One region of the Kitasatospora sp. NPDC088783 genome, then DNA from elsewhere that is predicted to be linked to it. Evidence: riboswitches for the same ligand, from Rfam matches in the RefSeq annotation. Region 1 holds a riboswitch; each other region holds the start of a gene.
What was found. A riboswitch is a leader RNA that binds a small molecule or an ion and turns the genes downstream of it on or off. The one in region 1 is predicted to bind cobalamin.
Positions count from the first base shown of each region.

Region 2: linked by a shared signal. The riboswitch ahead of ACIP60_RS09635 (ribonucleoside-diphosphate reductase subunit alpha) and the one ahead of metE (5-methyltetrahydropteroyltriglutamate--homocysteine S-methyltransferase) in region 1 are both predicted to bind cobalamin.
Region 3: linked by a shared signal. The riboswitch ahead of ACIP60_RS06560 (prenyltransferase/squalene oxidase repeat-containing protein) and the one ahead of metE (5-methyltetrahydropteroyltriglutamate--homocysteine S-methyltransferase) in region 1 are both predicted to bind cobalamin.
Region 4: linked by a shared signal. The riboswitch ahead of ACIP60_RS28550 (HoxN/HupN/NixA family nickel/cobalt transporter) and the one ahead of metE (5-methyltetrahydropteroyltriglutamate--homocysteine S-methyltransferase) in region 1 are both predicted to bind cobalamin.

Region 1 is NZ_JBIVKJ010000005.1:40,314-47,942, forward strand. It holds gene ACIP60_RS16030 (two-component system response regulator) at 1-669, opposite strand, end outside; gene ACIP60_RS16035 (histidine phosphatase family protein) at 1,097-1,684, opposite strand; gene ACIP60_RS16040 (CbtB-domain containing protein) at 2,121-2,333, shown strand; gene ACIP60_RS16045 (CbtA family protein) at 2,368-3,126, shown strand; gene metE (5-methyltetrahydropteroyltriglutamate--homocysteine S-methyltransferase) at 3,212-5,518, opposite strand; cobalamin riboswitch at 5,669-5,895, opposite strand; gene cobF (precorrin-6A synthase (deacetylating)) at 6,004-6,765, opposite strand; gene ACIP60_RS16060 (FAD-binding oxidoreductase) at 7,016-7,629, shown strand, end outside.
Region 2 is NZ_JBIVKJ010000003.1:243,454-251,082, forward strand. It holds gene ACIP60_RS09625 (helix-turn-helix domain-containing protein) at 212-1,198, opposite strand; gene ACIP60_RS09630 (GNAT family N-acetyltransferase) at 1,468-1,962, shown strand; cobalamin riboswitch at 2,179-2,317, shown strand; gene ACIP60_RS09635 (ribonucleoside-diphosphate reductase subunit alpha) at 2,487-4,901, shown strand; gene ACIP60_RS09640 (ribonucleotide-diphosphate reductase subunit beta) at 4,922-5,917, shown strand; gene def (peptide deformylase) at 5,990-6,628, opposite strand; gene ACIP60_RS09650 (hypothetical protein) at 6,732-7,629, opposite strand, start outside.
Region 3 is NZ_JBIVKJ010000002.1:476,153-483,781, reverse strand. It holds gene ACIP60_RS06575 (hypothetical protein) at 1-473, shown strand, start outside; gene ACIP60_RS06570 (hypothetical protein) at 589-804, shown strand; gene ACIP60_RS06565 (hypothetical protein) at 865-1,344, opposite strand; gene ACIP60_RS06560 (prenyltransferase/squalene oxidase repeat-containing protein) at 1,386-2,465, opposite strand; cobalamin riboswitch at 2,562-2,695, opposite strand; gene ACIP60_RS06555 (MmgE/PrpD family protein) at 2,903-4,411, shown strand; gene prpB (methylisocitrate lyase) at 4,411-5,316, shown strand; gene ACIP60_RS06545 (bifunctional 2-methylcitrate synthase/citrate synthase) at 5,335-6,471, shown strand; gene ACIP60_RS06540 (short-chain fatty acyl-CoA regulator family protein) at 6,429-7,629, opposite strand, start outside.
Region 4 is NZ_JBIVKJ010000012.1:73,959-81,587, reverse strand. It holds gene ACIP60_RS28575 (AAA family ATPase) at 1-66, shown strand, start outside; gene ACIP60_RS28570 (SDR family oxidoreductase) at 273-1,175, opposite strand; gene ACIP60_RS28565 (helix-turn-helix domain-containing protein) at 1,270-1,836, shown strand; gene ACIP60_RS28560 (Fpg/Nei family DNA glycosylase) at 1,915-2,721, shown strand; gene ACIP60_RS28555 (DUF6445 family protein) at 2,804-3,496, shown strand; cobalamin riboswitch at 3,580-3,790, shown strand; gene ACIP60_RS28550 (HoxN/HupN/NixA family nickel/cobalt transporter) at 3,821-4,942, shown strand; gene ACIP60_RS28545 (EamA family transporter) at 4,950-5,795, opposite strand; gene ACIP60_RS28540 (helix-turn-helix domain-containing protein) at 5,915-6,490, shown strand; gene ACIP60_RS28535 (type B 50S ribosomal protein L31) at 6,577-6,819, opposite strand; gene rpmG (50S ribosomal protein L33) at 6,877-7,041, opposite strand; gene ACIP60_RS28525 (aminopeptidase P family protein) at 7,180-7,629, shown strand, end outside.

The DNA of each region.
Region 1 (7,629 bases):
GTCCGTCGGGGAGCCGCCGGTGGGTCCGGGCGGGGCGGCCGTGGTGCCCTGCTGGCGTTCCACCAGGGCGAGTTGGCGGCGCAGCAGGGCGTGGCGGGCCGCGGCCCGGGCGGACTGTTCGCGGGCCCGATCGGACCGCTCGGCGAGCAGCGCGACGCGTTCGGCGAGGGCGGCGCGTCCGGGGTCGTCGGGCTGTTCAGGGTCGTCCGAGTGTCCGGGGTGCGCGGGCGGTGACCCGGCGAGGGCCCGACGGTCGCGGGACAGCGCGCGTTCGGCCTGCTCGGCCTCCTCGTCCGCCTCCTGCATCTCCCGTTCGGCGGCGTGCAGTTGACCTTCGAGCTGGCAGACGGCCCGGCCGATCGGCCGGGCGACCCGCAGCGCGGCCATCCGCGACCGGCGCAGCCGCGCCCGGGCGCACTCCGGCGCGGGGACGTCGGCGCGGGCGGCGACCCGGGTGTCGAGCAGCGCCTCGACGAACTCCCACGGCGGAATCCGCACGGCCGCGAGGAAGTCGGCGAGCGCGTCCGGGCCCAGTCCGCAGCGGGCGGCCACACCGTCCACCTCCGGGGCGTCCAGGCCGCGGCAGAGCGCCCGCAGCTCCTCGGCGAACTCCCGCTGCTCCGCGCCCGGTTCGGCAGCCGCCGGCGGGAGGCCGTCCACGGCCGTCACCAGCCGCACCCCGTCGGAAGCACCGCCGTCGACCGTGTCCGCGTCCGCACCCGTGTCCCTCCCGTCGTTCCCGCCGACCCGTACGGCCGGACGTCCCCCCGCCCGGAACGGCGGATACGGCCGCGTCCGGCTGAGGACGGCTGAGGACGGCGACAATACGGCACCGGAGCGGGAATTGACGCGCGGTCAGGTCACGGTTCGGGGGCGTTAGGCGGCGCACCGGCCCGATCCGGCCGATCCGGTGCACCCGCGGGGTCGACCGCCGGGCGCACCGCCTGACCGGCCGCGCCGGGTGGCGCGGGGGGTGGCGGCGCGCCGGATGGGCGGTCGGGCCGTGCGGGTCGGCGGGAAGGGTGGCCGGCCGAATGCCCGGCGCGGTGGACGAAGGTCGTCACTCCCCCTGGTGGACAAGGGAGTTGATGGCCCGTCAGGTGGCTGCGGTCAGGGGGGCGCCGCAGCGCAGGTTCCAGCGGGCGGCGCGTCCGCTGAGGTGGGTGGCGGTGAGGGGGGCGACGTCCAGGCGCCAGAACGCGGCGGGCGGCAGGGCCAGGGCGTGCACCACGGCGGCCCGGACGGCGGCCGGTTCGGCGACGGCCAGCAGGTGGCCGGTGTCGGCGGGCAGGGCGTCCAGCCAGCGGCCGACCCGGGCCAGCAGGGCGGTGACGGACTCGCCGCCGGGCGGGGCGAAGCCCGGGTCGGACAGCCAGGCGGCGAGCGACCGCGGTTCGGCGGCGGCGAGTTCGGCGAGCGGACGGCCGCGCCAGGCGCCCGCGTCCAGGTCCGCCAGCGCGGGCTCGACAGCGTCCGGAACCAGGCCCAGCGCCCCGGCGGTCTGCCGACAGCGCGGAGAGGGCGCGGACAGGACGCGGTCGGCCCGGGGCGCGGCGAGGGCGCGGGCCGGGGCCAGTTCGGCCTCCGTCAGCGGGTGGTCGTCCCCGAACCGCGCCCCGCGCAGCTCCGCGCCGAGCGCCGGGGCGATCAGGGCCACCCGGACCGTTCGGACTCCCGTGGTCATGCCGCCCACCGGCCGGACGCGCACCGGCCGGGCACCCACCGGCCGTACGCGCGCCGGTCGGACGTGCACCGGTCGGACGTGCACCGACCGTGCGCACACCGTCCGGGCGTCGGGGGGCGGCCCGCCGTCGACCCGGCGGGTGCCGGTGCGACCAACATCACCCGGAGCTCCACAGCGCCTCCCTCCCGGGGACCATTCGTGCACGCATTGGTAGCATGGCGTGCCGCGCCCCTGGCGGGGCCCGCCCGGGAACGGTACCTTCTCGGCGAACAAGTCCACATCAACGACGGTGCGTGGAAGTCCGGTGAGAGCCCGGCACGGTCGCGCCACTGTGAACCCGGAGCCGCCCAGGCGGCCGACGGGAAGTCAGACCCGCCTCCGTCGACCCTGCTCCACACGACCGGGACGCGAGTTCCCGCAAGGAGGTCACACGGCCATGGCTCACCCCATAGCGCCCGCCGCCACGCCGGCCATCACCCCCCTCTCCGTCAAGGCGATCGCGCCCTGGGCGGTCTTCTTCGGCATCCTGCTGCTCACCCTGCTCTACTTCGTCGGCGCCGAACAGGGCGCCACCTCGCTGCTCTCCGGCGAGAGCGTGCACGAGTGGGTGCACGACGGCCGGCACCTGCTCGGCTTCCCCTGCCACTGATCCGCTCCGGCAGAAGAAGCGAGCACCCGCGCACATGAATTCCCACATCGTCAGAAACCTGCTGGTCCGCGGCATGCTCGCCGGGCTCGGCGCGGGCGTCCTCGCCCTGATCGTGGCCTACCTGCTCGGCGAACCCCGGGTGGACGCCGCGATCGCCTTCGAGGACTCCCACAGCCACGAGCACGGCGAGGAACTGGTCAGCCGCACCCTCCAGTCCACCGCGGGCCTGGCCACCGGCATCCTGGTCTACGGCATCGCGCTCGGCGGCATCGCCGCCCTCGCGTACTGCTTCGCCCTCGGCCGCACCGGCCGCTTCGGCCCCCGGGCCGCCGCCCTGCTGCTCTCCGGCGCGGCGCTGGCCTCCGTCTACCTCGTCCCGTTCCTCAAGTACCCGGCCAATCCGCCGTCGGTGGGCGACCCGGACACCATCGGCAAGCGCACCACCCTGTACTTCCTGATGATGCTGCTGAGCGTGCTGCTCGCCGTCGCCGCCGTGGTGGCCGGCAAGCAGCTCGCCCCGCGGCTGGGCAACTGGAACGCCACGGTCGTGGCCGGGCTCGGCTACGCCGTGTTGATCGGTCTCGGGTACGTCCTGCTGCCCGCGATCAACGAAGTCCCCGAGGACTTCTCCGCCACCCTGCTCTGGCAGTTCCGGGTCGCGGCCCTGGCCATCCAGCTCACCCTCTGGCTGTCCTTCGGCCTGCTCTTCGGCCACCTGGCCGAGCGGCTCCTGTTGCCCAAGCCGGCCCGCACCGCCGAGCCGACCGCCACGGCGGCCCCCGCCGCCCGCTAGCGGCGCGCCCGACGGGCCGGCACGCACCGCATGCGGTGCGTGCCGGCCCGTCGGCGTTCCGGGCCCGTCCGTCGCGGGCGGGACGTCAGCCGGTCAGTTCTGCCCGCAGGGTGCGGGCGGCGGCGACCAGGCTGTCGATCGAGGCCCGGGTCTCGGTCCAGCCGCGGGTCTTCAGGCCGCAGTCCGGGTTGACCCAGAGGCGCTCGGCGGGGATCGCGGCCAGCCCGGCCCGCAGCAGTTCCAGCGCCTCCTCGGGGGAGGGGACGCGCGGGGAGTGGATGTCCCACACGCCCGGGCCGACCTCGGCGAGGTAGCCCGCCTCGGCGAGTTCGCGCGCCACCTGCATGTGCGAGCGGGCGGCCTCCAGCGAGATCACGTCCGCGTCCAACTCCTCGATGGCGCGCAGGATGTCGCCGAACTCGGCGTAGCACATGTGGGTGTGGACCTGGGTGTCGGCGCGGACCCCGGAGGTGGTGAGCCGGAACGCGTCGGTGGCCCAGTCCAGGTACGCGGGCCAGCCGGAGCGCCGCAGCGGCAGCGTCTCGCGCAGCGCGGGCTCGTCGACCTGGATCACGGCGGCGCCCGCCGCCTCCAGGTCCGCCACCTCGTCGCGCAGGGCGAGGGCGACCTGCCGGGCGGTGTCGGCCAGCGGCTGGTCGTCGCGGACGAACGACCAGGCCAGCATGGTGACCGGGCCGGTCAGCATGCCCTTGACCGGGCGGTCGGTGAGGCCCTGCGCGAAGCGGTACCAGTCGACTGTCATCGGGTGCGGGCGGGAGATGTCGCCCGCCAGCACCGGCGGACGCACGTACCGGGTGCCGTAGGACTGCACCCAGCCGTGCCGGGTGGCCAGGTAGCCGGTGAGCTGCTCGGCGAAGTACTGCACCATGTCGTTGCGTTCGGGCTCGCCGTGCACCAGCACGTCCAGGCCCGCCCGCTCCTGGTAGGCGACCACCTCGCGGACCTCGGCCTCCATCCGCTTGCGGTAGTCCGCCGCGTCGATCCGTCCGGCGTTCAACTCGGCGCGGTCGGAGCGCAGTTCGGCGGTCTGCGGGAAGGAGCCGATGGTGGTGGCGGGCAGCAGCGGCAGGCCGAGCCGGGCCTTCTGCGCCGCGGCGCGGACGGCGTACGGGGCGTCGCGGCGGATGTCGGCCTCGGTGACGGCGGCGGCCCTGGCCCGGACCGCCGGGTCGCGGGTGATCGGGGAGGCCGCGCGGGAGGCCAGGTCGGCCCGGTTGGCGGCGAGTTGGGCGGTGACGGCGGCGGTGCCCTCGCGCAGGGCGCGGGCCAGCAGGGCGGTCTCGGCGGCCTTCTGCCGGGCGAAGGCCAGCCAGCGGCCGATCTGCGGGTCGAGGTCGCGCTCGGCGGCGGTGTCCAGCGGGACGTGCAGCAGTGAGCAGGAGGGGGCGACGTCCACCGTGTCGGCCAGGCCGAGCAGGGTCGCCAGGGTGGCGAGGGACTTCTCCAGGTCGTTGATCCACACGTTGCGGCCGTCGACCACCCCCGCGACCAGCCGCTTGCCGGGCAGGCCGCCGACGGCCGCCAGGTCGGTCAGGTTGCCCGCCGCCGGGCCGGTGAAGTCCAGCGCCAGGCCGTCGACGGGGGCCTTGGCCAGGGTGATCAGCGCCTCGCCGAGCCGGTCGAAGTAGGAGGCGACCAGCAGCCTGGGGCGGTCGGTGAGCGCGCCCAGCTCCCGGTAGGCGCGGGCGGCGGCGTTCAGCTCGGCCGGGGTGCGGTCCTGCACCAGCGCGGGCTCGTCGAGCTGCACCCACCCGGCGCCGGCCGCCCGCAGGTCGGCCAGCAGTTCCGCGTACACCGGCAGCAGCCGGTCCAGCAGGGTGAGCGGCTCGAAGTCGGCGGCCACGCCGGGCGCGGGCTTGGCGAGCAGCAGGTAGGTGACCGGGCCGAGCAGCACCGGGCGGGCCCGGTAGCCCTGGCCGAGCGCCTCGCGCAGTTCGCCGACCTGCTTGGCGGAGTGCGCGGCGAAGACGGTGTCCGGGCCCAACTCCGGCACCAGGTAGTGGTAGTTGGTGTCGAACCACTTGGTCATCTCCAGCGGCGCCACCTGCTGGGTGCCGCGCGCCATCGCGAAGTAGCCGTCCAGCGGGTCGGCCTGGTACGCGGCCCGGTGCCGGGGCGGGACCGCGCCGACGGCGACCGTGGTGTCCAGCACGTGGTCGTACAGCGAGAAGTCGCCGGTGGGGACTTCGGTGATGCCGGCGCCGGCCAGCTGCCGCCAGTTGGCGCAGCGCAGTTCGGCGGCGGTGGAGTGCAGCGCGTCGGCGGTGACGGTGCCCCGCCAGTAGCCCTCGACGGCCTTCTTCAGTTCCCGGTTCCCGCCCTGGCGGGGGTATCCGTGGACGGTTGCCGCGGCTACGGACTTCGCAGTCAAGGGGACTCTCCTCGCGAGCCTTGATCCTGGGTCCGGTGCACAGGAGGCGCGGAAGGGTGCCGAGACCGGGCGGTGCCGCGCTCGACCGCGCCTGCCCGCCTGGTGTCCGTACCGACCCGCCCTCGAGGTCACCGGTCACCGGGTGCGAACGGTCGCACCCGGGCAACGGGCAGGTCTTCGGACTCGCGGGCCCGCCCGGGGAGGCTCGACGCTCCCGGGCACCTACTGGCCGTCGCTTCCCAGGCCCGTCCGGACCCAGTGCGTATGACGGCGGTCGTTCCCACTCACCGCTGCGGGGCAGTCCCGGATTCCCACCGGGTTCCCTCTTGCGACGCCCTGCCTGGCGGACAGGGCGAACCAGTTGCGCGGCCAGTGTAGAACGGACCGGGCGTTCTCCGGTGCGAAGTGCGGCAGCTGTCCGGTCCGTGGGACGCGCGGGCGAACGGCGGACGGCGGACGGTGGTCAGCCGGTGCCCGGGCGGTGTTCAGCCGTCGGTGCGGCGCAGCAGGTAGCTGTCCATGATCCAGCCCTTGCGGGTCCGGGCCTCGGCCCGCAACTCGGCGATCCGGTCGGCCTGTTCGGCCAGCGGGCCGGAGACCAGGATCTCGTCCTCGGTGCCCAGGTACGCCCCGTAGTGGATGTGCACGCCCGCCGGGTCGATGGCGGTGAACGCGGCCTGCCCGTCCAGCATCACCACCGCGTCCTCGGCGCCCGGCCCGAAGCCCTCGGCGGCCAGCCGCCGCCCGGTGGTGATCCGCACCGGCCGCGCGGTGCGGGTCAGCGTGGTGCGGTGGCGGGCCGCCAGCACCGAGACGCTGCTGACGCCGGGCACCACCGTGTACCCGAACCCGGTCCGCCCGCGCGCCAGGACCCGGTCCAGCACGGCGGTCACGCTGTCGTACAGCGACGGGTCGCCCCACACCAGCAGCGCGCCCGTCCCGCCGTCCGGGAGCTCCTCGGCCACGGCCCGCTCCACCAGGTCGGCCCGCCGCTCCCGCCACTCCTCGACCGCCTCCGCGTACCCGGCCGCCGACCGGTCCCGCGCCGGGTCCACCAGCTCGACCACCCGGTGCCCGGCCCGGCCGTGCTCGGCGATCATCTCCCGCCGCAGCCGCATCAGGTCCTGCCGTTCCTCCGGCTTGTCGAGCAGCAGGAACACGTCGGTGCGGCCGATCGCCTTGACCGCCTCCAGGGTGAGGTGGTCGGGGTCGCCCGCGCCGATGCCGATGACGAGAAGAGTACGCATACCGGCGATTGTGCCTGCTGCCCGGCGCGTCCACCGGCTCGGGTCGGCGCTCCGGCCGGCAGCCCCCGGCGCGCGGAGCCCGGCGGGGCGTCGTGCGCGCGCGGACGCGCGCTGGGCCATCGGACGCACTCCGGCGGGCCGCGGCCGGGCGGCGGCGGGGCGGGGCGTGACGATCGGCGCAGAGCCTCCGTGCGCCCGGCGCGGGGGAGGAAGGTGCGTCGTGACAATGGACCGTCGTCGTTTTCTGACCGTGGGCGGAGCACTGGGGGCGGGGCTCGCGGCGGGCGTCTCCCCGGCCCGCGCGCAGGACCGGGGTTCGGGCCCGGGTTCGGGTCCGGCCTCCGGCGCGGACGCGGGCTCGGTGCGGGCGTTCCCGCCCCGCCAACGCGGGTGGCGGGCCGCGCCGCCGGACTGGCAGGCGCTGCGGCAACGGCTCGGCGACCGGCTGGTGCTGCCCGCCGACCCCGGGTACGGGACGGCGCGGCTCGGCTTCAACGAACTGAACGACGGCCAACTCCCCGGCGCGGTCGCCAAGTGCGCCTCCGCCGACGACGTCCGGGCCTGCCTGGACGTGGCGCGCGGCCACGGCCTCCCGATCGCCGCCCGCAGCGGTGGCCACGGCTACCTCGGCTACAGCATCCCGGACCGGGGCCTGGTGATCGACCTGCGCGCGCTGAACACCGTCCGGGTCGACCCCGACGGCAGGGCCGAGGTCGGCGCGGGCGCCCGGCTGATCGAGGTCTACGCGGGCCTGGCCGCCGCCGGCCGGCTGCTGCCCGGCGGGTCCTGCCCCACCGTGGGCATCGGCGGCCTCACCCTGGGCGGCGGCATCGGGGTGCTGGCCCGCAAGTACGGCCTGACCTG
Region 2 (7,629 bases), on a different contig from region 1:
GGGCCCGGACGCCCTGCCGTCGCAGCCCGGCACCACAGCAGCCCGACCCCCGACCTGGCCCCCGCCACGGGGCCGCGAGCGCCCGCGGCCGACTCGGGCGGGCGACCCCCGGCACAGGCACCCCGGGCCCGGACGCCTGCCGGCGCAGCCCGGTGTCCGTGGCCCGGTCCCTCGTTCCAGCCCCCGTTCCGGCTCCCCCGCCGTGCCCCGGTCAGGCGTCCTGGTACTGCGGCCCGGCGGTGCGGCGCGGGCCGCCGAAGGCCCGGCGGTAGGCCTGCGGGGTGGTGCCCAGGCGGCGGCCGAAGTGGTGTCGCAGGGTGGCGGCGTTGCCGAAGCCGCAGCGGGTGGCGATGGCGTCCACGCTCTCGCCGGTGGACTCCAGCAGGTGCTGCGCGAGCAGCACCCGCTGGCCGGTCAGCCAGCGGTGCGGGGTGGTGCCGGTCTCCTCCCGGAAGCGGCGGGCGAAGGTGCGCGGCGACATGTGGGCGAGCCGGGCGAGCTGGTCGACGCCGGTCTCCCGGTCGAGGTGGCGGCGCATCCACTCCAGCACCCCGGCCAGCGACTCGCCGCCGCCCTCGGGCACCGGCCGGTTGATGAACTGGGCCTGGCCGCCGTCCCGGTGCGGGGCGACCACCATCCGGCGGGCGATCGCCCGGGCCACCTCGGCGCCCTGCACCTTGCGGACCAGGTGCAGGCAGGCGTCGATGCCCGCGGCGGTGCCGGCCGAGGTGATCACCGGGTGGTCGTCCACGTACAGCACGCCGGGTTCGACGGTGGTCAGCGGGAAGCGCTCGGCCATCAGGTCGGCGTAGCGCCAGTGGGTGGTGCAGCGGCGGCCGTCGAGCAGGCCGGCCGCGCCGAGCAGGAAGCTGCCGGAGCAGATCGACAGCAGGTGGGCGCCGCGGTCGTGGGCGGCCCGCAGCGCCGCGCAGACCTCCTCGGGGTAGTGCGCGCGGATGCCGGTGGCGGTGGCGATCACCAGGTCGGCCCCGGCGATCCGCTCGGGGCCGTGCGGGACGTCGACGGTGAAGCCGGAGTGGGTGCGCATCGGGCCGGGGCGGTCGCCGACCAGGGCGAAGTCGTAGACCGGCAGGCCGCTCTCGCTCCGGTCCAGGCCGAACACCTCGCAGGCCACCCCCAGTTCGAAGGGGTGGACCTCCTCCAGCACCACGACGGCGACGTTCTCCAGCTTCCGCATCCGGCCAGCATGGCAGTGGCAGGATTTCGTGGCAATGGTGCGTTCCTGCCACTCGTCCGGCCCCGGCCGGGCGCGGACAGTGGAGGCATGACCACCGCACTCGCCCTGCTGGGCCTCCTCGGCAGTTTCGGACTCCTCGGCGTCCTGGTCGGCCGCGACCTGGACCGCAACGGCCGGCACGGCCGCGACGACGTGCACCGGCCGGGCGGCTACCCGTTCGACCCGGACCTGGCCGACCCGCGCCGTCGGCCGTCCGGCACACTGTCCGGATGCGCTCCCCGACCGTCCGCCGCGCCCTCGACCGCGACCTCGCCGGAGCCGGGGAGGTCAGCGTCGAAGCCTTCGTCGGCGACGGCCACACCCGCCCCGACTCCCCCTACGCCGCACTCCTCCGCGACGCCGCCCGCCGCAACCGGGAGGCCGAGCTCCTGGTCGCCGTCGACGACGGCGGGGCGGTGCTCGGCTGCGTGACCTTCGCGCCCGGCGGCACCGCGTGGGCGGACGTCGCGCACCCCGACGAGGGCGAGATCCGGATGCTCGCGGTCGGCGCGGCGGCCCGCGGGCGCGGCGTCGGCCGGGCCCTGGTGCGGGCCTCGATCGCGCGCAGCCGGGAACTGCGGCTGGCCGGGATGGCGTTCTCCACCCGGCCGTCGATGACCGCCGCGCACCGGATCTACGACGCCCTGGGCTTCGTCCGCAGCCCCGCGCGGGACTGGTCGGCGGCGCCCGGCACGGACCTGTGGGTCTACACGACGCGGTTCTGAGGGCGGGCCCGAGCAGGGCCCCGAGCCCGGACCCGAAGCCGTCCGCGGGCCGTCCGCGGGCGGGCCCACGGGCCGTCAGTGGGCGGTTCGCGGACGGTTCGTGGGCGGTCGGCGGACGGTTCGTGGGCGGTCGGCGGACGGTTCGCGGACGGTTTCGTTGTCTACGCGCGGCACCGCCGACGCGACACGCGCTACTACATCTGGTGCTTCCAGTTCCAGCCACCACAACATGTATGCTCACTCTCGCTGTCGACGCAGGGGAATCCGGTGCGAATCCGGGACTGCCCCGCAACGGTGAGCGGGTTGCTGCGACGCCCGCGCAGTCCGAGGACCTGCCGACGGTGTGCGACACGGCATCCCCGCAGACGCCATGCAGCACAGCTTTGCCGTCCGGTCTCGCGGGCGGACCGGGGGTGGTCTTCGCGCGCCGGAACGCGTTCTCGTTCCTTCGTGCCGCCCTCCCCTGGCCGCGTGCGGTGCCGGACACCCCGAGCCACGTCCGCCGCCACAGGAGAGAGTGCGCCTTGACCGTCGCCGCCTCAGTCACCCTGCCGTCCCAGGGATCCGCCGACGCCTTCACCGACCCCGGTGCGGCGCTGCTCCGGCTGCTCACCGACCGCAGCACCGACCTCCCCCAGGTGGACCCCGGCCACGTCGCCGCCGCCGCGCTGCGCGGCCGCCACGCCGGCTCGGACTTCGCCGAGCTGCGCGGGCTGGCCGTGGAGGCCGCCGCGTCGATGATCGCCGAGGACCCGCAGTACTCGAAGCTGGCCGCCCGCCTGCTGGCGCTGGAGATCCGCGACGAGGCCGCCACCCAGGGCGTCACCTCGTTCTCCTCCTCGGTGGCCGTGGGCCACGCCGAGGGCCTGATCGGCGACGCCACCGCCGCGTTCGTGGCCGGGCACGCCGGGCTGTTCGACTCGCTGATCGACGAGGCGGGCGACGACCGCTTCGAGTACTTCGGCCTGCGCACCGTCCAGTCCCGCTACCTGCTGCGCCACCCGATCACCCGCAAGGTGGTCGAGACCCCGCAGCACTTCCTGCTGCGGGTGGCGGCGGGCCTGGCGGTCGGCACCACCGAGGAGTCGGTGCGCGAGGTCGCCGAGCTGTACACCCTGATGAGCCGGCTGGAGTACCTGACCAGCTCGCCGACGCTGTTCAACTCCGGCACCCGGCACCCGCAGATGTCCTCCTGCTACCTGCTGGACTCGCCGCTGGACAACCTGGACTCGATCTACAACCGGTACGCGCAGATCGCCCGGCTCTCCAAGCACGCCGGCGGCATCGGCCTGTCCTACTCGCGGATCCGCTCCCGCGGCTCGCTGATCCGCGGCACCAACGGCAAGTCGAACGGCATCGTGCCGTTCCTGCGCACCCTGGACTCCTCCGTGGCGGCGGTCAACCAGGGCGGCCGGCGCAAGGGCGCGGCCTGCGTGTACCTGGAGACCTGGCACGCCGACATCGAGGAGTTCCTGGAGCTCCGCGACAACACCGGCGAGGAGGCCCGGCGCACCCACAACCTGAACCTGGCGCACTGGATCCCGGACGAGTTCATGCGCCGGGTCAACGCCGACGCCGACTGGTCGCTGTTCTCCCCGGCCGACGTGCCGGAGCTGGTCGACCTGTGGGGCGCCGAGTTCGACGAGGCGTACGTCAAGGCCGAGCTGGCCGGCAAGGCCGTGCGCACCATCCCCGCGCAGACCCTGTACGCCCGGATGATGCGCACCCTGGCGCAGACCGGCAACGGCTGGATGACCTTCAAGGACGCCTCCAACCGGGCCGCCAACCAGACCGCGCTGCCCGGCCGCACGGTGCACTCCTCGAACCTGTGCACCGAGATCCTGGAGGTCACCGACGACTCCGAGACCGCGGTCTGCAACCTCGGCTCGGTCAACCTGGGCGCGCACGTCGCCCCCGGCGCCACCGCCGCCGACCTGCTGAACGCGATGGACTGGGACCGGCTGGACGCCACCGTCCGCACCGCGGTGACCTTCCTCGACCGCGTGATCGACATCAACTTCTACCCGACCACCGAGGCCGGCACCTCCAACTCCCGCTGGCGGCCGGTCGGCCTGGGCGTGATGGGCCTGCAGGACGTCTTCTTCCAGCTGCGGATCGACTTCGACTCCGCCGAGGCCAAGACCCTCTCCACCCTGATCTCCGAGCGCATCATGCTCACCGCGTACGAGCGCTCCGCCGACCTGGCCGAGCGGTTCGGCCGGCACGAGGCGTACGGCGAGACCCGCGCCGCCCGCGGCCAGCTGCACGTCGACCACTTCGGCAGCGCCGACCCGCGGTGGACCGGGCGCTGGGAGGCGCTGCGCGCCCGGATCGCCGAGGTCGGCCTGCGCAACTCGCTGCTGCTGGCGATCGCCCCGACCGCGACCATCGCGTCCATCGCCGGCGTCTACGAGTGCATCGAGCCGCAGGTCTCCAACCTGTTCAAGCGCGAGACGCTGTCCGGCGAGTTCCTCCAGGTCAACCCGTACCTGGTGCGCGAGCTCAAGGAGCTGGGCGTCTGGGACCAGCAGACCCGGGACGCGCTGCGCGACGCCAACGGCTCCATCCAGGAGTTCAACTGGCTGCCGCAGGAGGTCCGTTCGCTGTACCGCACGGCGTGGGAGCTGCCGCAGCGCGCGCTGATCGACCTGGCCGCCGCCCGCCAGCCGTACATCGACCAGAGCCAGTCGCTGAACCTGTTCATGGCCGCGCCGACCATCGGCAAGCTCTCCTCGATGTACTCCTACGCCTGGAAGGTCGGTCTGAAGACCACCTACTACCTGCGCTCGCGCCCGGCGACCCGGATCGCCCAGGCCGCGTCCGGCGCCACCCGCACCGCCGCCCCCGTGCCGGTGCAGACCCCCGCCCTCTCCCAGGCCGAGCAGGACGCCATCGCCTGCTCGCTGGAGAACCCCGAGTCCTGCGAGGCCTGCCAGTGAGCACCGAAGACCAGAAGAAGATGCTGCTCGACCCGGGCTTCGAGCTGACGCTGCGTCCGATGCGCTACCCGTCGTTCTACGACCGCTACCGGGACGCGATCAAGAACACCTGGACCGTGGAGGAGGTGGACCTGCACTCCGACGTCGCCGACCTCGCCAAGCTCTCCGAGGGCGAGCGGCACATGATCGGCCGGCTGGTCGCGTTCTTCGCCACCGGCGACTCGATCGTCGCCAACAACGTGGTGCTGAGCCTCTACAAGCACATCAACTCCCCCGAGGCCCGGCTCTACCTGTCGCGGCAGCTGTTCGAGGAGGCCGTGCACGTCCAGTTCTACCTGACGCTGCTGGACACCTACCTGCCCGACCCGGAGGACCGCAACGCCGCCTTCGCGGCGGTGGAGAACATCCCCTCCATCGCGCAGAAGGCCCAGTTCTGCTTCACGTACATGAACGCGGTCGACCACCTCGACTCGCTGCAGAGCAAGGAGGACCGCCGGGCCTTCCTGCTCAACCTGATCTGCTTCGCGGCCTGCGTCGAGGGCCTGTTCTTCTACGGCGCGTTCGCCTACGTGTACTGGTTCCGCAGCCGCGGCCTGCTGCACGGCCTGGCCACCGGCACCAACTGGGTCTTCCGCGACGAGTCGATGCACATGGACTTCGCGTTCTCGGTGGTCGACACCGTGCGCGAGGAGGAGCCCGACCTCTTCGACGACAAGATGGCCCGGCAGGTCACCGAGATGCTGGAGGAGGCCGTCGAGGCCGAGCTCCAGTTCGCCCGCGACCTGTGCGGCGAGGGCCTGCCCGGCATGAACACCGAGTCGATGCGCGAGTACCTCCAGGCCGTCGCCGACCAGCGCCTGGCCCGCCTCGGCCTGCCGATCCGCTACGGCTCCACCAACCCGTTCGGCTTCATGGAGCTCCAGAACGTCCAGGAGCTCACCAACTTCTTCGAACGCCGGGTCTCCGCCTACCAGGTGGCCGTCGAGGGCTCGGTCTCCTTCGACGACGACTTCTAGGCCGCCCCGCCACCGACGACGGAGGGCCGCACCCCGACGGGGTGCGGCCCTCCGCGCGTGCCCGCCGCGGCGTCAGTCGTTCGGGACGGTGGCGTACTTGGGGGTGCCCTCGGCCATCTGCCGCAGCGCGTCCTTGCGGTCGCGCTTGGAGAGGCGGTCGATGTAGAGGTAGCCGTACAGGTGGTCGGTCTCGTGCTGGAGGCAGCGGGCGAAGAAGCCGGTGCCCTCGACCCGGACCGGGTTGCCGTCCTTGTCCTGGCCGGTGACGGCCGCGTAGTCGGGGCGGGCCAGCTCCTGGTAGGCGGTGGGGACCGACAGGCAGCCCTCCTGGCCGTCGTCCAGCACCCGGCGGCCGGCCGGCAGCTCCTCCAGGACCGGGTTGACCACGTGGCCGACGTGCCGGACGCCCTCGTCGTCGGGGCAGTCGTAGACGAAGACCTTCAGGTCGACGCCGATCTGGTTGGCGGCCAGGCCGACGCCCTCCGCCGCGTACATGGACTGGAACATGTCGTCGATCAGCGCGGAGAGTTCGCCGTCGAAGGCGGTGACGGTCCTGACCTCGCGGTGCAGCACCGGGTTGCCGACCACGGTGATCGGACGGGCGGTGCCCTTCGTCAGGTCGGGCTCCTCGCCCACCACCCGCTGGGGCTCGGTGTCCTCGTGCGCGTGGTCGTGTCCGTGCTCGTGCTCGTGGTCGTGGTGCTCGGCCATCGCTCGGTTCCGCTTTCGTCCGCATCCGCCTGGTGTACCGGTCCAGGGTACGGGGCGCGGTCCGGGGCGGGGTCACCTCCCGGCCCCCCGGGATGCGGCAGGGTCAGCAGACCTCTTCGAGGTCCCGGTAGGCGCGGGTGACGGGGGAGGCGGCGGCCCAGCGCTCCAGCAGGGAGCGGACCAGGCCGGCGGGCGCGGCGATCCCGCACTCGCGCTCGACCTGCCAGGGGCCGCCGGCCGCGCCCTGGCTGAGGTGGCTGAGGTGGCCGGGGTGCAGCGGGTCGCCGTCGTCGTGCGGGTCGTGGTGGGCGGTGTGGCCGTCGTCGATGGCCATCCGGGACTCCGAGCAGGTGCGGCACAGCAGCCGCACCGAGGAGGTCCAGTCCTCGGCGGCGTACCCGGCGTCGGCCACCGTCTTCTCCAGCGCGTCCCGGTCGGCGGCGGTGGCGGCCTGCAGCAGCACCACCCAGGTCGGCACCGGGGACGGCGCCCACAGCTCGATCTCGTCGAAGACCGGGTAGGCGACGCCGTCGGCGACCCGCTCGCCGTGCGGGGCGCCGTCGTGCAGCACCACCTCGCCCCAGCGGCGGCCGGAGGACGGCAGCGGGATGGACAGCACCTCGATCCGGGCCGGGTCCAGCCGCCGGCCCCAGACCACCTCGGACTCGCCGTCCGGGGACAGCCGCACCGGGGTGGTGCCCAGGTCCAGCTCGATCGGCCCGTCCAGCGCGGGCCCGCCGGGCAGCCGCAGCCCGTACGCCTGCCAGGCCCGGCGGGCCAGCGGCCAGTCCTGGAGGGCGGTGGCGGTGATGCCGAGGTTCCACCAGTCCGGGGCGCCGTGCTGGCGGTCGAGCAGGGCGACGGCGCGCAGGCCGGCCGAGCGGGCCTGCTCCCAGTCCCGACGGAACTTGTGCAGCAGGGCCAGGTTGAACCAGGAGTCCGACAGCCACGGCTCCAGGTCCGCCGCCATCACCAGCAGCGCCCCGGCGTCCTCGTAGCGG
Region 3 (7,629 bases), on a different contig from region 1:
TGCTCGTCGAGGTCTTCCACCACCCGCCGGCGTACGGTGCCGCAGTGCTGGTGCTGATCGTCCTCGCCGTCCTGATCGGGTTCCGTTCCCGAGAGACCAGGAGACTGCTGCTGGTCCCGATCCTCGGCTGCACCCTGTTGGCCTCGCCCTTCGCACTGCTCGGCTTCGGCAGCACGCCGCACAAGACCGCGGACCGGCCGGCTCCCGGCCGCTCCGACCGCAGCCTGGTGATCCACGAGGGCACCGCGGTGATCGATCCGCTCTGGTGGGTCTCGGTGGACGCCGGCTCCGGCCTGACCGCACGGCGGTGGCGGGTCGGCTACTTCAACGGCGACGCCCCCGACAACGCGCTGGCCTCGGCGCAGTGGGACGGACCCGACCGGATCAAGCTGACCACCGAGGGCGGCGAGGTGTTCGTGGTGGCCCTCGACCCGGAGACCGGCCGCCCCGAGCGTCAGGTACGAGTGGGCTGAAGGCTCGGTCCTGCACGAGCGTGACCGACTTCGGTCCGTCAGGGGAGCTCGGGGTGTCGGGGTTCGGGCCGGTGCCGGCCGTGGAACCGTCGAGGATGCCGGGTCGGTACCGCGGGTGCTGGAGCCGGTTGCGGACGGGGGCTTCGAGTCGGTCGAGGGCCACGGCGGCGAGGTCGGCCAGGCGGTGCTCGACGTGTGCCCGGCCCCGGCCGGGGGCCGACGCGTTCCGCAGTGCCTGCTCGACGCCTCGGTCGCGGTCGTGCGCGCCGACCGGCTGCTCGCCGACCGGCTGGTCGGACGGCGGCGGCGGCGGCGGACCAGCGCGCCCTGATCGGTCCGGCGCCCCGTCCCCGGCCCCGTGTCCGGGGACCGGGCGCCGGCGTTCCGCCGCTCAGGGCGCGGTGATGCCCGGCTGCGCACCGGCGCCGAAGGACCAGCCCTCGACCTCGCCGGGCGCCGGGTTGTAGCTCCCGGCGCCGAGGCTGCTGTAGGTCCAGGCGGTGCCGTGCTGGGCGTGCCAGTACGACCAGTACGCGCTGCCGCTGGGGTTGGTGCAGGTCGTCGGCAGGCTGTTGATCGTGCAGACGAAGCCGGGGTAGCGCGGGTGGAACGCGTACGAGAACCCGGCGCCGGTGAGCGCCGCCAGGCCGCTGGCCGGGTCGCCCGGGGCGCAGCCGGTCTGGATGCCGCCGCCGAGGGCGGTGAAGTCGACCACGACAGTGACGCCGGTGGTGCCGGAGCAGGCCGCCGCCTGCGCCTGGGGGGCCTGGACGGCGGAGACGCCGAGCAGGCCGGCGGTCAGCGCCGTCGCGGCGGCGATCGAGCCGAGGACGCGGCGGGCCGGACGGGCGGGGGCGAGGGTGTCGCTCATGCGGGTGCTCCTTGGTTTCGGGGGCCAGTCGGTCAGGGCGTTCAGCGGGCCGGGCAGGCGAGGACGGGCGCGGCGGGGCGGGCGCCGTGGGCGGAGAGGGCGACCAGCGGGGTGCCGCTCAGTCCGAGGACCGCCTGGGCGGTGGCGCGGGCGGCGCTGCCCGGGTCGAAGCCGGTGGCGTCGTAGGCGACCGCGCCCCGGACGGCCGGGTCGGCGGCGCAGCCCTGCCGGAGCTCGACCAGGGCGCTCCAGCCCTTGAGCCCGGCCACGGGGCGTCCGGTGGACAGCAGGGTCTGGGTGGCCAGTCCGGTGCTGTTGGCGTTGGAGGCGGTGGCCCCGGCCGCGGCGAACCCGCCGTCGGCGTTCTGGTGCGCGCTCAGCCAGTTCAGTCCGGCGGCGGCCTTCGCGGCGCGTCCGGTGGCGGCGAGGGCCTGGACGGCGAGTGCGGTGGCGTCCGGGTCGGCGGTGCAGGTGGCCTGGCCGAAGGAGGCCGGGAACCCGCCGTCCGCGCACTGGCTGCCGGCCAGGAAGTCGACGGCGGCGGCCGGGGCCCCGGCGGGGGTGCGGGTGAGGGCGATGACGGCCAGGGACTGGCCGAAGGAGTTGCTGTAGTCGCCCCACTGGGAGCGGTCGGAGAAGCGGCCGGCGGCCGTCCGGAGGGAGCGCAGGCGGGCCGGGAGGTCGACGCCGCCGAAGGCGGCCGGGTTCTCGCCGCGGACCTCGGCGGTGAGCAGCAGTTTGGCGGTGGCTCCGGCGTATGCCTCGGTGGTGCCGTCGCCCAGGTAGCCGGCGGTGTTCTCCGGCCTGGCGAGCCAGGCGGTGGCGCGGGCGGCGGCCGTGTCGGAGCCGTGGGCGGCGGCGAAGGCCAGGACGGCGTCGGCGGTCAGCCCCTGGTCGGGGTAGGCGGTGCCGTCGAAGACGGTCTCGAAGTGGTCGCCGTCGACGAGTTGGCGGGCCAGCCAGCCCGCGGCGGCGGCGTCCGGCCGGAGGGTGGCGGTGCTGGCGGGGAGCGGGACGGCCCGGGCGGGGGCGGCCCGGGCGGGGACGGCCGCGGGGAGCGTGGCCGCGAGGGCGAGCGCCGGTATCGCGAGCAGGCGCAGGGGGCGGCGGAGCACGGTCATGGAGAGCCTTTCCGAACCTGCGCGCGGGGCCCGGAGGAGGTGGCGCGCGGCGGCTCAGCCCTCGGAGCTCCGGCCCGCAGACCACGACGGGAGGAGTGGACGTACACCTCCGCCACCGGGTGATCGGGCTCGCCGTCGACAGCCGTCGACGGCCTACCGTTGCGGGTCAGCGCCGGATTCGGACCGGACTTCCCCCGACGGCGGAGTCGGGAAACATGACGGCCCATCATGGCGAGGCGCCGGAGGCCGGGTCAAGGGCGCGCGCGTCCCGCCGACGGACGCCCCGGTCGGCGGTGCGCCTCCGGTTCTTCGCAGGATTCGCCGATTCACCGGTCCGCCGGGTGCGGATTCCGCAGCTCGGCCTGCTGGACCGCCCGCGGCCCGACCGGCAGTCTCGATCATGCGCACCCCAGCCGCCGACGCCTCCGAGGAGTCCCGTGATCGAGCACCGCGTCCGTGTCCACCCCAGCGCCGACCGCCTCCCGCGCGAGGACCAACTCGCCTGGAAGCTCGCCGAGGTGGCCGCCGGCACCGAGCAACCGGAGGCGGCCTGCGCGGACACGGCCGTCAACCGGGTGATCGACAACGCCGCGGTGGCCGTCGCCTCGCTGCTGCGCCGCCCGGTCGCCGTCGCCCGCGCCCAGGCCACCGCGCACCGGGCCGCGCTCCCGGGCGCCTCGGTGTTCGGCAGCGGCACCCGGGTCTCCCCGGAGTGGGCGGCCTGGGCCAACGGCACCGCCGTGCGCGAACTCGACTTCCACGACACCTACCTGGCCGCCGACTACTCCCACCCCGGCGACAACGTCCCGCCGCTGCTGGCCGTCGCCCAGCACACCGGCCGCACCGGCGCGGACCTGCTGCGGGGCGTCGTCGCGGCGTACGAGGTGCACGTCGCCCTGGTCAAGGGCATCTGCCTGCACGCGCACCGGATCGACCACGTCGCGCACCTGAGCGCGGCCACCGCCTGCGGCCTCGGGGCGCTGCTGCGGCTGCCGACCGAGGTCACCTACCAGGCCGTCCAGCAGGCGGTGCACACCACCACCGCCACCCGGCAGTCCCGCAAGGGCGAGATCTCCAGCTGGAAGGCGTACGCCCCCGCGTTCGCCGGGAAGGCGGCGGTCGAGGCGGTGGACCGGGCGATGCGCGGCGAGACCTCGCCGTCGCCGGTCTACGAGGGCGAGGACGGCTTCCTGGCCTGGATGCTGGACGGCCCGTCCGCCGACTACGGGGTGCTGCTGCCGGGGCCGGACGAGCCGCGCCGCGCGATCCTGGACACCTACACCAAGGAGTACTCGGCCGAGTACCAGGCCCAGGCGGTCATCGACCTGGCCCGGCGGCTGCGCGGGAAGGCCGGCCCGCTGGAGCGGGTCCGCTCGGTCGTCCTGCACACCAGCCACCACACCCACCACGTGATCGGCTCCGGCGCGAACGACCCGCAGAAGTACGACCCCGCCGCGAGCCGCGAGACGCTCGACCACTCGATCCCGTACATCCTGGCCGTCGCCCTGGAGGACGGCGGCTGGCACCACGAGCGCTCCTACGCCCCCGAGCGGGCCGGACGTCCGGAGACCGTCGCGCTGTGGCGGAAGGTCACCACCGTCGAGGACCCGGAGTGGACCCGCCGCTACCACGACCCCGACCCGGAACGCCGGGCCTTCGGCGGACGCGTGGTGATCACGCTGGACGACGGCTCGGTCGTCGAGGACGAGCTGGGCGTGGCCGACGCCCACCCGGCCGGCGCCCGGCCCTTCGACCGGCCCGCCTACGAGGGCAAGTTCCGCACCCTCGCCGAGGGGATCGTCGTCCCGGCCGACCAGGAGCGCTTCCTCGCCGCCGCGGCCGGCCTCGCCGAACTCGGGGCCGCCGACCTCGGCGAGCTGTTCCCGGCCGTGGACGCCGAAGCGGTGCGCGCCTTCGACGCGACCCTGCCGAAGGGCCTGTTCTGATGCTGCACACCCGCACCACCCCCGCCCAGCGCCGCCGGGCCTTCCGCGAACAGCTCGCCTCCGGCCGGCTGCTGCGCCTGCCCGGCGCGATCAACCCGCTCTCCGCCCGCCTGATCCAGGACCTGGGCTTCGAGGCCGCGTACCTGTCCGGCGCGGTGCTCGCCGCCGACCTCGGCCTGCCCGACATCGGCCTCACCACCGTCACCGAGGTCGCCCAGCGCGCCCAGCAGACCACCCGCGCCACCGACCTGCCGGTGCTGATCGACGCCGACACCGGCTTCGGCGAGCCCGTGAACGCCGCCCGCACCGTCCAACTGCTGGAGGACGCCGGGCTGGCCGGGCTCCACCTGGAGGACCAGGTCAACCCGAAGCGCTGCGGCCACCTCGACGGCAAGGCCGTCACCTCCCGGGAGGAGATGGTCCGCCGGGTCCGGGCCGCCGTCGACGCCCGCCGCGACCCCGACTTCCTGCTGATGGCCCGCACCGACGCCCGCGCGGTCGAGGGGCTCGGCGCGGCGATCGACCGGGCGAAGGCGTACGTCGACGCGGGCGCCGACGCGGTCTTCCCCGAGGCGCTGGCCGACCTCTCCGAGTACGAGGCGTTCCGCGCGGCGGTGGACGTGCCGCTGCTGGCCAACCTCACCGAGTTCGGCAGGACCCCGCTGCTGGACACCCGCACCCTGACGGACCTCGGCTACAACATCGCCCTCTACCCCGTCACCCTGCTGCGCCTGGCGATGGGCGCGATCGAGGACGGCCTGCGGACCATCGCCGCCGAGGGCACCCAGGAGTCCCTGCTGCCCCGGATGCAGACCCGCTCCCGGCTGTACGAGCTGCTCGGCTACCGGGAGTACGCGGCCTTCGACTCGGCCGTCTTCGACTTCACCCTGCCGCCCGGCACCTGACGCACCGGAGGTTCACCCATGCCCGCCACCACGCCCGGGGTCCACCGCGGCCTCGCCGGTGTCGTCGTCGACACCACCGGGATCTCCACCGTCCTCCCGGAGACCAACTCCCTCACCTACCGCGGCTACCCCGTCCAGGAGCTGGCCGCGCACCGCTCCTTCGAGGAGACCGCCCACCTGCTCTGGCGCGGCGAACTCCCCGACCCGGCCCAGCTGCGCGAGTTCCGGGCCCGCGAGCGCGCGCTGCGCCCGCTCGACCGCACCACCGCCGAACTGCTGGCCAAGCTGCCCGAGACCTGCCACCCGATGGACGTGCTGCGCACCGCGGTCAGCTTCTTCGGCGCGGAGGACCCCACCGAGGACGACGGCCGTCCGGCCCCCGCCCTCGCCAAGTCGCTGAACCTGCTGGCGAAGCTGCCGACCGTGGTCGCCGCCGACCAGCGCCGCCGCCGCGGCCTGGCCCCCATCGCGCCGGACCCGGACCTGGGGTACGCCGAGAACTTCTTCCACATGTGCTTCGGCACCGTCCCCTCCCCCGAGGTGGTGCGCTGCTTCGAGGTCTCCCTGGTGCTGTACGCCGAACACAGCTTCAACGCCTCCACCTTCACCGCCCGGGTGGTCACCTCCACCCTCTCCGACCTCTACAGCGCCGTCACCGCCGCGATCGGCGCCCTCAAGGGCCCGCTGCACGGCGGCGCCAACGAGGCGGTGATGCACATGCTGGAGGAGATCGGCGACCCGGCCCGGGCCGCGGACTGGCTCGACCGGGCACTCGCCTCCGAACGGAAGATCATGGGCTTCGGCCACCGGGTCTACAAGGACGGCGACTCCCGCGTCGCGATCATGCAGGCGGCCCTCGACCGGCTGGTCGAGGGCTCGGCGGACCCCCGGGCCGTCCGGCTGGCCGCCCTGCACACCGCCCTGCGCGAGGCGGTGCTGGAGCGCAAGGGCATCCACCCCAACCTGGACTACCCGGCGGGCCTCGCCTACCACCTGATGGGCTTCGACACCCCCGCCTTCACGCCGATCTTCGTGATGAGCCGGATCACCGGCTGGACCGCCCACATCACCGAGCAGCTCGCCCACAACGCGCTGATCCGCCCGCTCGCCCGCTACGACGGTCCGGGCCGCCGGACGGTGCCGGTCACCGGGTAGGGCACCCGGGTGCGCCGGTCCGGGTCCACCGCGAGCCGGCCGGCGGCCGGGGGGCGGGCCCGCTGGGCGCAGTCGGTCCGTTCGCAGATCCGGCAGCCCAGGCCGATCGGGGTGGCGGCCCGCCCCCGGTCGAGGGCGATCCCCTCGGAGTAGACCAGGCGGTGGGCGTGGCGCAGTTCGCAGCCGAGGGCGACGGCGAACTCGCTGCGGGGCGCGCGGTGGCCGTGGCCGCCGTGGGTCACCGTCCGGGCGATCCAGAGGTAGCGCTTGCCGTCGGGCATCTCGGCGACCTGGGTGAGGATGCGCCCGGGTGCGGAGAACGCCTCGTAGACGGTCCAGAGCGGGCAGGTGCCGCCGAGCCGGGAGAAGTGGAAGTCGGTCGCCGACTGCCGCTTGGAGATGTTGCCCGCCCGGTCGGCGCGCAGGAACGAGAACGGCACGCCGCGCCGGCCGGTGCGCTGGAGGGTGGACAGCCGGTGGCAGACCGTCTCGAAGCCGACGCCGAAGCGCGCCTGGAGCAGTTCGACGTCGTAGCGCAGTTCCTCCGCGGCGGCGTGGAAGGCGGAGTACGGCATCAGCAGGGCGCCCGCGAAGTAGTTGGCGAGGCCGATCCTGGTCAGGTCGGCGGCCTGCGCGGAGGTGAAGGCCGGTTCGGCCGCCGCGACCAGGGCGTCGAGCAGCGGGCGGTGTTCCAGCAGCGCGAGCTGGGTGGCGAGTTGGAAGGCCCGCTGGCCGTCCGCCAGCCAGGGCGACAGGCGCAGGGTGCCGCCGGCCGGGTCGAACCGGCGCATCTCGGCCCGGTCGCCCGGGTCGGCGTCCAGCACCCGCACCCCGTGGCGGGCGCCGAACCTGGCCACCAGCGCGGCCGTGCGGCCGGTCAGGTCCGCGGCGAGGGCGGCGGCGGTGCGTTCGGCCTCCGCGTCGAGGACCGCGATGTGGTTGTGGTGCGCGTAGAAGAAGTCCCGTACCTGGTCGTGGGGTTCGGCGGGCACCAGCGCCGCGGCGGCACCCCCCGGGTGGTCGAGTGCGGCGACCCGGGTGACGGCCTCCCGGTAGCGGCGGTGCAGCGCGACCAGCGCCCGGGCGACGTCCGGATGGTTCCGGCTCGCCTCCACCACCTCCTCCGCCGCGACCGCGGGGCCGCACGCCTCGTCGGCG
Region 4 (7,629 bases), on a different contig from region 1:
CTGAGCGTCCCGGAGACCGCGGCGGCCCTGGACCACGCGGTCCTGAGCCGGTTGCACGCGCGTTGAGGTTCCGCTGCGCGGCGAGGGGGTGGGGGCGTCCCGGAGACCGCGGCGGCCCTGGACCACGCGGTCCTGAGCCGGTTGCACGCGCGCTGAGGTTCCGCCGGTCCTGAGTCGGTTGCACGCGCGCTGAGGTTCCGCTGCGCGGCGAGGGGCGGAGGGGGTTGGAGGCGGTCGCCGCCCCGGGCCGTGCGGTCGCGGGTGTGCGGGGGTCAGCTCTCGGTGAAGTAGTGGTCCTGGTCGAGGTCGTCGAGCAGGCCCGGGTGCCGGGGCTGCCAGTCGAGCAGGGTGCGGGTGGCTTCGGAGGAGGCGGGCAGGTCGAGGGGGACGAGGCGGGCGAGGAAGCCGAAGTGTTCGGCGGCGCGGTCCTCGGGGACGGGGGCGGTGGGGACGCCGAGGCGGATGCCGATGCGTTCGGCGATCTCGCGGAAGGGGACGCCCTCGTCGTCGACGGCGTGCAGGCGGGTGCCGGCGGGGGCGTGTTCGAGGGCGAGGCGGTAGAGGTGGGCGGCGTCCAGGGTGTGGACGGAGGGCCAGCGGTTGGTGCCCTCGCCGAGGTAGCCGGAGGTGCCGGTGGCGCGGGCGATCCGGATCAGGGTGGGGACGAAGCCGTGCCGGTCGAGCGGGCTGTGGACGACCGGGGGCAGCCGGACGACGCTGGAGCGCACCCCGTCCGCCGCGGCGTCGACGATCGCCTGCTCGGCCTCGGTGCGCGGGGCGCCGGGGGCGACCAGGCTCTCCAAGGAGGGCCGGCCGGGCGTGTTGCCGCCGCCCGTCCCGCCGGTGCCGACCAGCGGCTTGCCGGTGCCCGCGAGCGCCTCGACCAGGACCCGGACGGCCTTCAGGTCGTCGGCCATCGCGCCCGCGTAGTCGCCCTGGGCCATCGCCTCGTGCTTGAAGGCGAGGTGGACCACCCCGTCGGCGGCCGAGGCGGCGGCCCGCAGGCCGTCCAGGTCGTCGAGGTCGCCGCGGCGGACGTCCGCGCCGAGGGCGGTGAGCGCGGTGGCGGAGGCGTCGGAGCGGGCCAGGCCGGTGACCCGGTGGCCGGCGGCGAGCAGTTCGGGGACGAGGGCGGAGCCGAGGTGGCCGGTGGCTCCGGTGACGAAGACGTGCATGGGGGTGGACCTCCGAGTGATGGGACCTTGTCCCGTCACCATAACGCGCGGAGCCCCGTGATGCGACCATCTCCCGTCACGTAGACTCCGTGCCATGGCCAGATGGGACCCGAACGCGCGCGAACGGCTGGAGCGCGCGGCGCTCGAACTCTTCGTCCACCAGGGCTACGACCGCACCACCGTCGCCGAGATCGCCGAACGCGCCGGGCTGGCCAAGAGCACCTTCTTCCGGCACTTCGCCGACAAGCGCGAGGTGCTCTCCGGCGGCGACGCGCTGCTGCGCCTGCTCGCCGACGCGATCGCCGCCGCCCCGCCCGGGGCCGGCCCGCTGGAGGCCGCCGGGGCCGCCCTCGCCGCCGCCGGCGCCCACGCCTTCACCGCCGAACGCCACCCCGCCGTCCGCGAGCGCCAGCAGGTGGTCGCCGCCAACCCCGAGCTCACCGAACGCGAACTCCTCAAGCGCGAGGCCCTCGCCACCGCCCTCACCGCGGCCCTGCGCGGGCGCGGCGTCCCCGACCCGGCCGCCGTCCTCACCGCCGAACTCACCCTGCTCGCCCTGCGCACCGCCCTCGCCCACTGGGCGGCCCGCCCCGGCCAGGACTTCACCGCCCTCGCCCTGGCCGAACTCGCCGCCCTGCGCGAGGCCGCCGCCGCCCTCTGAACCGGGCCGCCCGGCCTGTCCGAGCGCCCTGGGACAATGGACTCCTCGCGACCACCACGACCGAGGAGTTGACCGCCGGTGCCCGAGGGGCATGTGATCCACCGCCTGGCCAGGCGGAACGACGAGCTGTTCGGGGGGCGCCCGGTGCGGGTCTCCAGCCCGCAGGGGCGCTTCGCGGAGGGGGCCGCGCTGATCGACGGGCGGGTGCTGGACGAGGCGGAGGCGCACGGCAAGCACCTGTTCCTGGGCTTCGGCGAGCACTGGCTGCACGTGCACCTGGGGCTGTACGGGAAGTACGCGTTCGGGGCGGGCGAGGCGCCCGAGCCGGTCGGGCAGGTCCGGCTGCGGATGGTCAACGACACCGGGTACGCCGACCTGCGCGGGCCGACCGCCTGCGAGCTGCTCACGCCGGAGGAGAAGGCGGCCGTCCACCGCCGGCTGGGGCCGGACCCGCTGCGGGCCGGGGAGTCGGGGGAGGCGGCCTGGCGGCGGGTCTCCCGCAGCGGCAGCACGGTGGCCGCGCTGCTGATGGACCAGAAGGTGCTGGCCGGCGTCGGGAACGTGTACCGCGCCGAGGTGCTGTTCCGGCTCGGGATCAGCCCGCACCGCCCCGGGCGCGAGCTGTCCCGGGCCGAGTGGGACGCGATCTGGACGGACCTGGTGGCGCTGATGCACGACGGCGTGGCCGCGGGCCGGATCGACACCGTCCGCCCCGAGCACACCCCGGAGGCGATGGGCCGCCCGCCGCGGGTGGACGACCACGGCGGCGAGGTGTACGTGTACCGGCGGCACGACCGGCCCTGCCTGGTCTGCGGCACCCCGGTCCGCACCGAGGAGCTGGCCGCCCGGAACCTGTTCTGGTGCCCGCGCTGCCAGCGGTCCTGACGCCGCGTCACGGGCAAGCCTTGACGCAAGGTTGACCGGATCTTGGGCGAGGCCCCGGAACGCCGCTCCTATTGTCGGGTCCATGCCCGCTCTCCCGTTCCAGGACCGGCGCCCCGCCCCGGTGCTCCCGGTCCTGCCGTACCGCAAGCCCACCCGCGGCCGTGACTACTGGGTCCTGGACGACGTCCTCCCGGACCCGGACGCGGTGCGCGCCCGGCACCTGGCGCGCACCGACTGGGACGAGGGCTACCCGCACAAGCCGGAGTCCTGGCCGGGCCTGCGAGCCATGCCCGGCCTGGAGCCGGCGGAGCTGGCGCGGGTCGAGGAGCTGGTCCGGGAGGCCACCGGCGCGCCGCGGATCTGGGCGCTGGACGAGGCCGAGGGCGGCACCTTCAACCACAACTGCGTGCAGGTGGTGGGCGCCGGGGAGTGCGAGCCGCGCCCGCACACCGACTCCCGCTCGCTGTGCCGCTACGCCGCCGTGCTGTACCTCAACCCGGCCGTCCCCAAGCGCTGCGGCACCAGCTTCTACCGGCAGAGCCTGCCCGGCGGCCGGCTCGGCGGCAACAGCGTGGTCGCCCCGCACAACAACCTGGTGGACGCGCTGGGCACCCGCTTCGTCCCGCCGGACTCCTTCACCGAGGACCTGGCCGTCCCGCACCGCTACAACCGGCTGCTGCTCTACACCGCCAACCTGATCCACACCGCGACCGAGTACCACGGGACGGCGCTGGAGGAGAAGCGGATGACCTGCGTCTTCTTCTGGATGGCCTGACCGGTGGTCAGCACACCGCTGACCAGGCGTGATCTGCGCCACCCCGGCCCGGGTGCGCCCTTGCCGCGGCACCCGCGGCGGGCCTACGGTGGGCGGGCCGTGGTGCTCGGGAAGCCGGTGCACCGTGTCCGCCACGCGAGTGCGCGGCACGGGAGTCCGGAGCGGCCCTCGCCACTGTGATCGGGGAGTCGTCGGCTCCCACCCCGTGCCACTGGCCCCCGCGGCCGGGAAGGCCGGGCGCCGGCGCGCAACACCCCGTCAGCCAGGAGACCGGCCACGGCATCTCACGAAGTGATCCACGAGGTGCTGGAGCGTGATCCGCGGATGACCGCGCCCGAATCGACCCTGGCCGGGACCGGCCCGGTCGCCGTCCTGCCCGCCCTGCGCTGGCGGCGCGAGGACACCCTGCGCACGGCCGGGCTGATGGCGGTGATCCTGGCCCTGCACGCGGTGGCCTTCGGGACGCTGCTGTTCCTGGTGGTGCCGCACGACTACCGGGTCGGCACCCAGGTGTTCGGCGTCGGCCTGGGCGTCACCGCGTACACCCTGGGGATGCGGCACGCCTTCGACGCCGACCACATCGCGGTGATCGACAACACCACCCGCAAGCTGATGGCGGACGGCCGCCGCCCGGTCTCGGTGGGCTTCTGGTTCGCGCTCGGCCACTCCTCGATGGTGGTGCTGATGGCCGCCCTGGTGGCCGGGGGCGCGGCGCTGGCGGGCACCCTGATGGACGAGGACTCGACCACCCACCAGGTGCTGGGCACCGTCGGCACCACCGCGTCCGGCGCCTTCCTCTACCTGATCGCGGCGCTCAACCTGGTCGCCCTGCTGGGCATCTGGCGGGTGTTCCGGGCGATGCGGGCCGGGGAGTACGACGAGGCCGAGCTGGAGAAGCACCTGGACGCCCGGGGCTTCCTGGCCCGGCTGCTGAACCGGGCCACCCGCTCGATCAGCCGCCCCGGGCAGATGTTCCCGGTCGGCATGGTGCTCGGCCTGGGCTTCGACACCGCCACCGAGGTCACCCTGATGGTGATGGCGGGCTCCGGCGCGGCCTCCGGCCTGCCCTGGTACGCGGTGGTCTGCCTGCCGCTGCTGTTCGCCGCCGGGATGAGCCTGTTCGACACCCTGGACGGCACGTTCATGAACATCGCCTACCAGTGGGCGTTCTCGAACCCGGTCCGCAAGGTGTACTACAACCTGACCATCACCGGGCTGTCGATCGCGGTGGCCTTCGTGATCGGCACCATCGAGCTGGTCGCCGTGCTGCACGACAAGTTCGGCCTGACCGATCCCGTCACCGGCTGGATCGCCGGCCTCGGCCTGGACAACGTCGGCTTCGTGATCGTCGGCCTGTTCGTGGTGGTCTGGGCCGCCGCGATCGGCTACTGGCGGATCGCCAAGCGCTCCCGGACGTTCGGCGGCCCGCGGGCGGGCGCGTCCTGACGGCGCGTCAGCCGGCGGCCAGGATCAGCGTCCCGGCCACCGCGAGGCCCGCGCCCACCACCTGCACCCGCAGCAGCCGCTCCTTCAGCAGGCCGCGCGCCATCAGTGCGGTGACCACCGGGTAGAGCGAGGCCAGTACGGCCGCCACCGCCACCGACCCCAGGTGCGAGGCGGCCGCGTACAGGCCGTTCGCGGCCACGTCGGCCACCCCGACGGCGGTCAGCGCGGGCAGCGACCGGGCGCCCGCCGAAAGTCCGAGGGGCCGCCGGCGGGCCGCGGCGGCCAGCATCCCGGCCCCGACCACCGCGTTGGTCAGCCGCTGCACGCACAGCGTGAGCAGCAGGGCGCCGCCCGCGCCGGCGTGCGCGACCAGGGCCAGCACCGCCCCGAAGGCGAACGCCGCGCCCAGCGTCAGCACCAGCACCCGCCGGCCGACCGCGGGCCCGCCGCGCTGCGGGCCGCCCGCCAGGGCGACCCCGGCGACGGCCACCGCGATGCCCAACCCCTGGACGGCGCCGGGCCGTTCGCCGAGGAACAGGCCGACGCCGATCGGCACCAGCACGCCGACGGTGGCCAGCGGCGACACCACGCCCATCGGCCCGAGCGCCAGCGCCCGGTAGAACGCCAGCAGCGCGAACGGCCCGACCACGCCCGCCGCCACCGCGTACCAGAGGGCGGGGGAGGCCCCCGGCCAGCCGCCGGTGGCGGTCACCGCCGCCGCGAGCACCGCGGCGGCGGCCGACTGGGAGAGCACCACCACGGTCGGCGCGGGCACCCGCCGGGTGATCGCCCCGCCCCCGTAGTCGGCGACGCCCCAGAGCAGGCTGGCGAGCAGCGCGAACGCGGCGCTCACCGGAGGAACCGGCAGGCGGACAGCATGGTGGACCCCGCAGTACAGTCGGTGGATCTGTCGATGCCGCCGCAGCATAGTTCAACCTGCTGCACTCACCCAACCAGAATATTGGACTGCCCGTGCCGGACGCCGATCTCGTCACCCAGGCCCTCGCCCGCAACCTCAAGCGTCTGCGGCTCGAACGCGGCCACACCCTGGACGCCCTGGCCGCCCGCTCCGGGGTCAGCCGCGGCATGGTCGTCCAGATCGAACAGGCCCGCACCAACCCGAGCGTGGGCACCGTGGTCCGGCTCGCCGACGCGCTCGGGGTCTCGATCGCCCGGCTGCTCGACTACGACGAGACCTCCGCCGTCCGGATCGTCCCCGCCGAGCAGGCCGTCCGGCTGTGGAACGGCCCCGGGGGCGGCAGCGGCACCCTGCTCGGCGGCGCCGAGGCCCCCGGGCCGCTGGAGCTGTGGTCCTGGCGGCTGCACCCCGGCGAGTCGCACGCCTCCGACCCGCACCCGCCCGGCACCGTCGAGATCGCCCGGGTCGACGAGGGCGTGCTCACCCTCACCCTGGACGGCCGCGAGCACCGCGTCCCGGCCGGGGCCACCGCCTCCTACGAGGCCGGCACCGCGCACGGCTACCGCAACGACGGCGACGCGCCGTGCCTGGTCACCATGGTGGTCTCGGTCCCCCCGCCCGGCGCGTAGCCGACCGCCGACCGCCGACCGCCGACCGGACACGGGCGAAGGGCCCCGGGGAAGCCCCGGGGCCCTTCGCGTCCCGCCGTGCGCCGTCAGCCGCCGTACCTGCGCCGGTACAGCTCCACCCGGCCCTCGGTGTCCATCAGCCGGGCCCTGCCGGTGTAGAACGGGTGGCTCGCCGAGGACGTCTCGACGTCCACCACCGGGTACGTCCGCCCGTCGGCCCACTCGACCGTCCGCTCGCTCGCGGCGGTGGAACGGGTCAGGAACGACAGGCCCCCGGTCTTGTCGCGGAACACCACCGGACGGTAGTCGGGGTGAATTCCCTGCTGCATGACTGCTCCTCCTCGCTGTGTGTCGGTCGGTCTGGCCCTCCGGGCTCCCCGGGTGCCTCAGCGGGCCTCGCGGAACTCCACGTGCCGCCCGGCCACCGGATCGAACTTCCTCAGCACCATCCGGTCCGGGTCGTTGCGGCGGTTCTTCCGCGTCGCGTACGTGAACCCGGTGCCCGCCGTCGACCGGAGCGTGACCACCGGTCGCAGTTCGCTGCGTGCCATGCCCGCCTCCTCTCCGTCCTTCTCCCGGCAACGATTGCCGTTTTCATCAGGTCACAACACGGCCGCCCCGCCGGGCATTCCCCACCCGACGGCCCGCCCCGACAGGCGCCCCGGGGCCCCCGTTCGTAGGCTCGGAGCATGTCCGACGCGCACGCCGAACGACGCGAACGCCTCCGCGAGCACTGCAGCGCCTCCGGGGCCGACGCCGCGCTGATCACGCGCGCCGCCAACGTCCGCTACCTGACCGGCTGCCCGCCGCTGGGCGCCGCGCTGCTGCTCACCCGCGAGCGCGCGGTGCTCGCGGTGCCCGAGGACGCCGAGCCGGCCGAGGGCGGCGAGGGCGGCGAACGGCGGCTCGACCCGGAGGTCACCCGGCTGCCGGTGCCCGGCGAGGCCGACGCGGCGTGCGCCGCCGCCGAGGCCGCCGCCCGGCTGCGGGTGCGCGACCTGGCCGTCGAGGAGCACGACCTCACGGTGGCCCGGCACCGCGCCGTCGCCCGGCTGGCGCAGGCGGACCGGCTGCTGGACCTGGACCGGGCGGTCGAGCGGCTGCGGGTGGTCAAGGACGAGCACGAGATCGCCGACCTG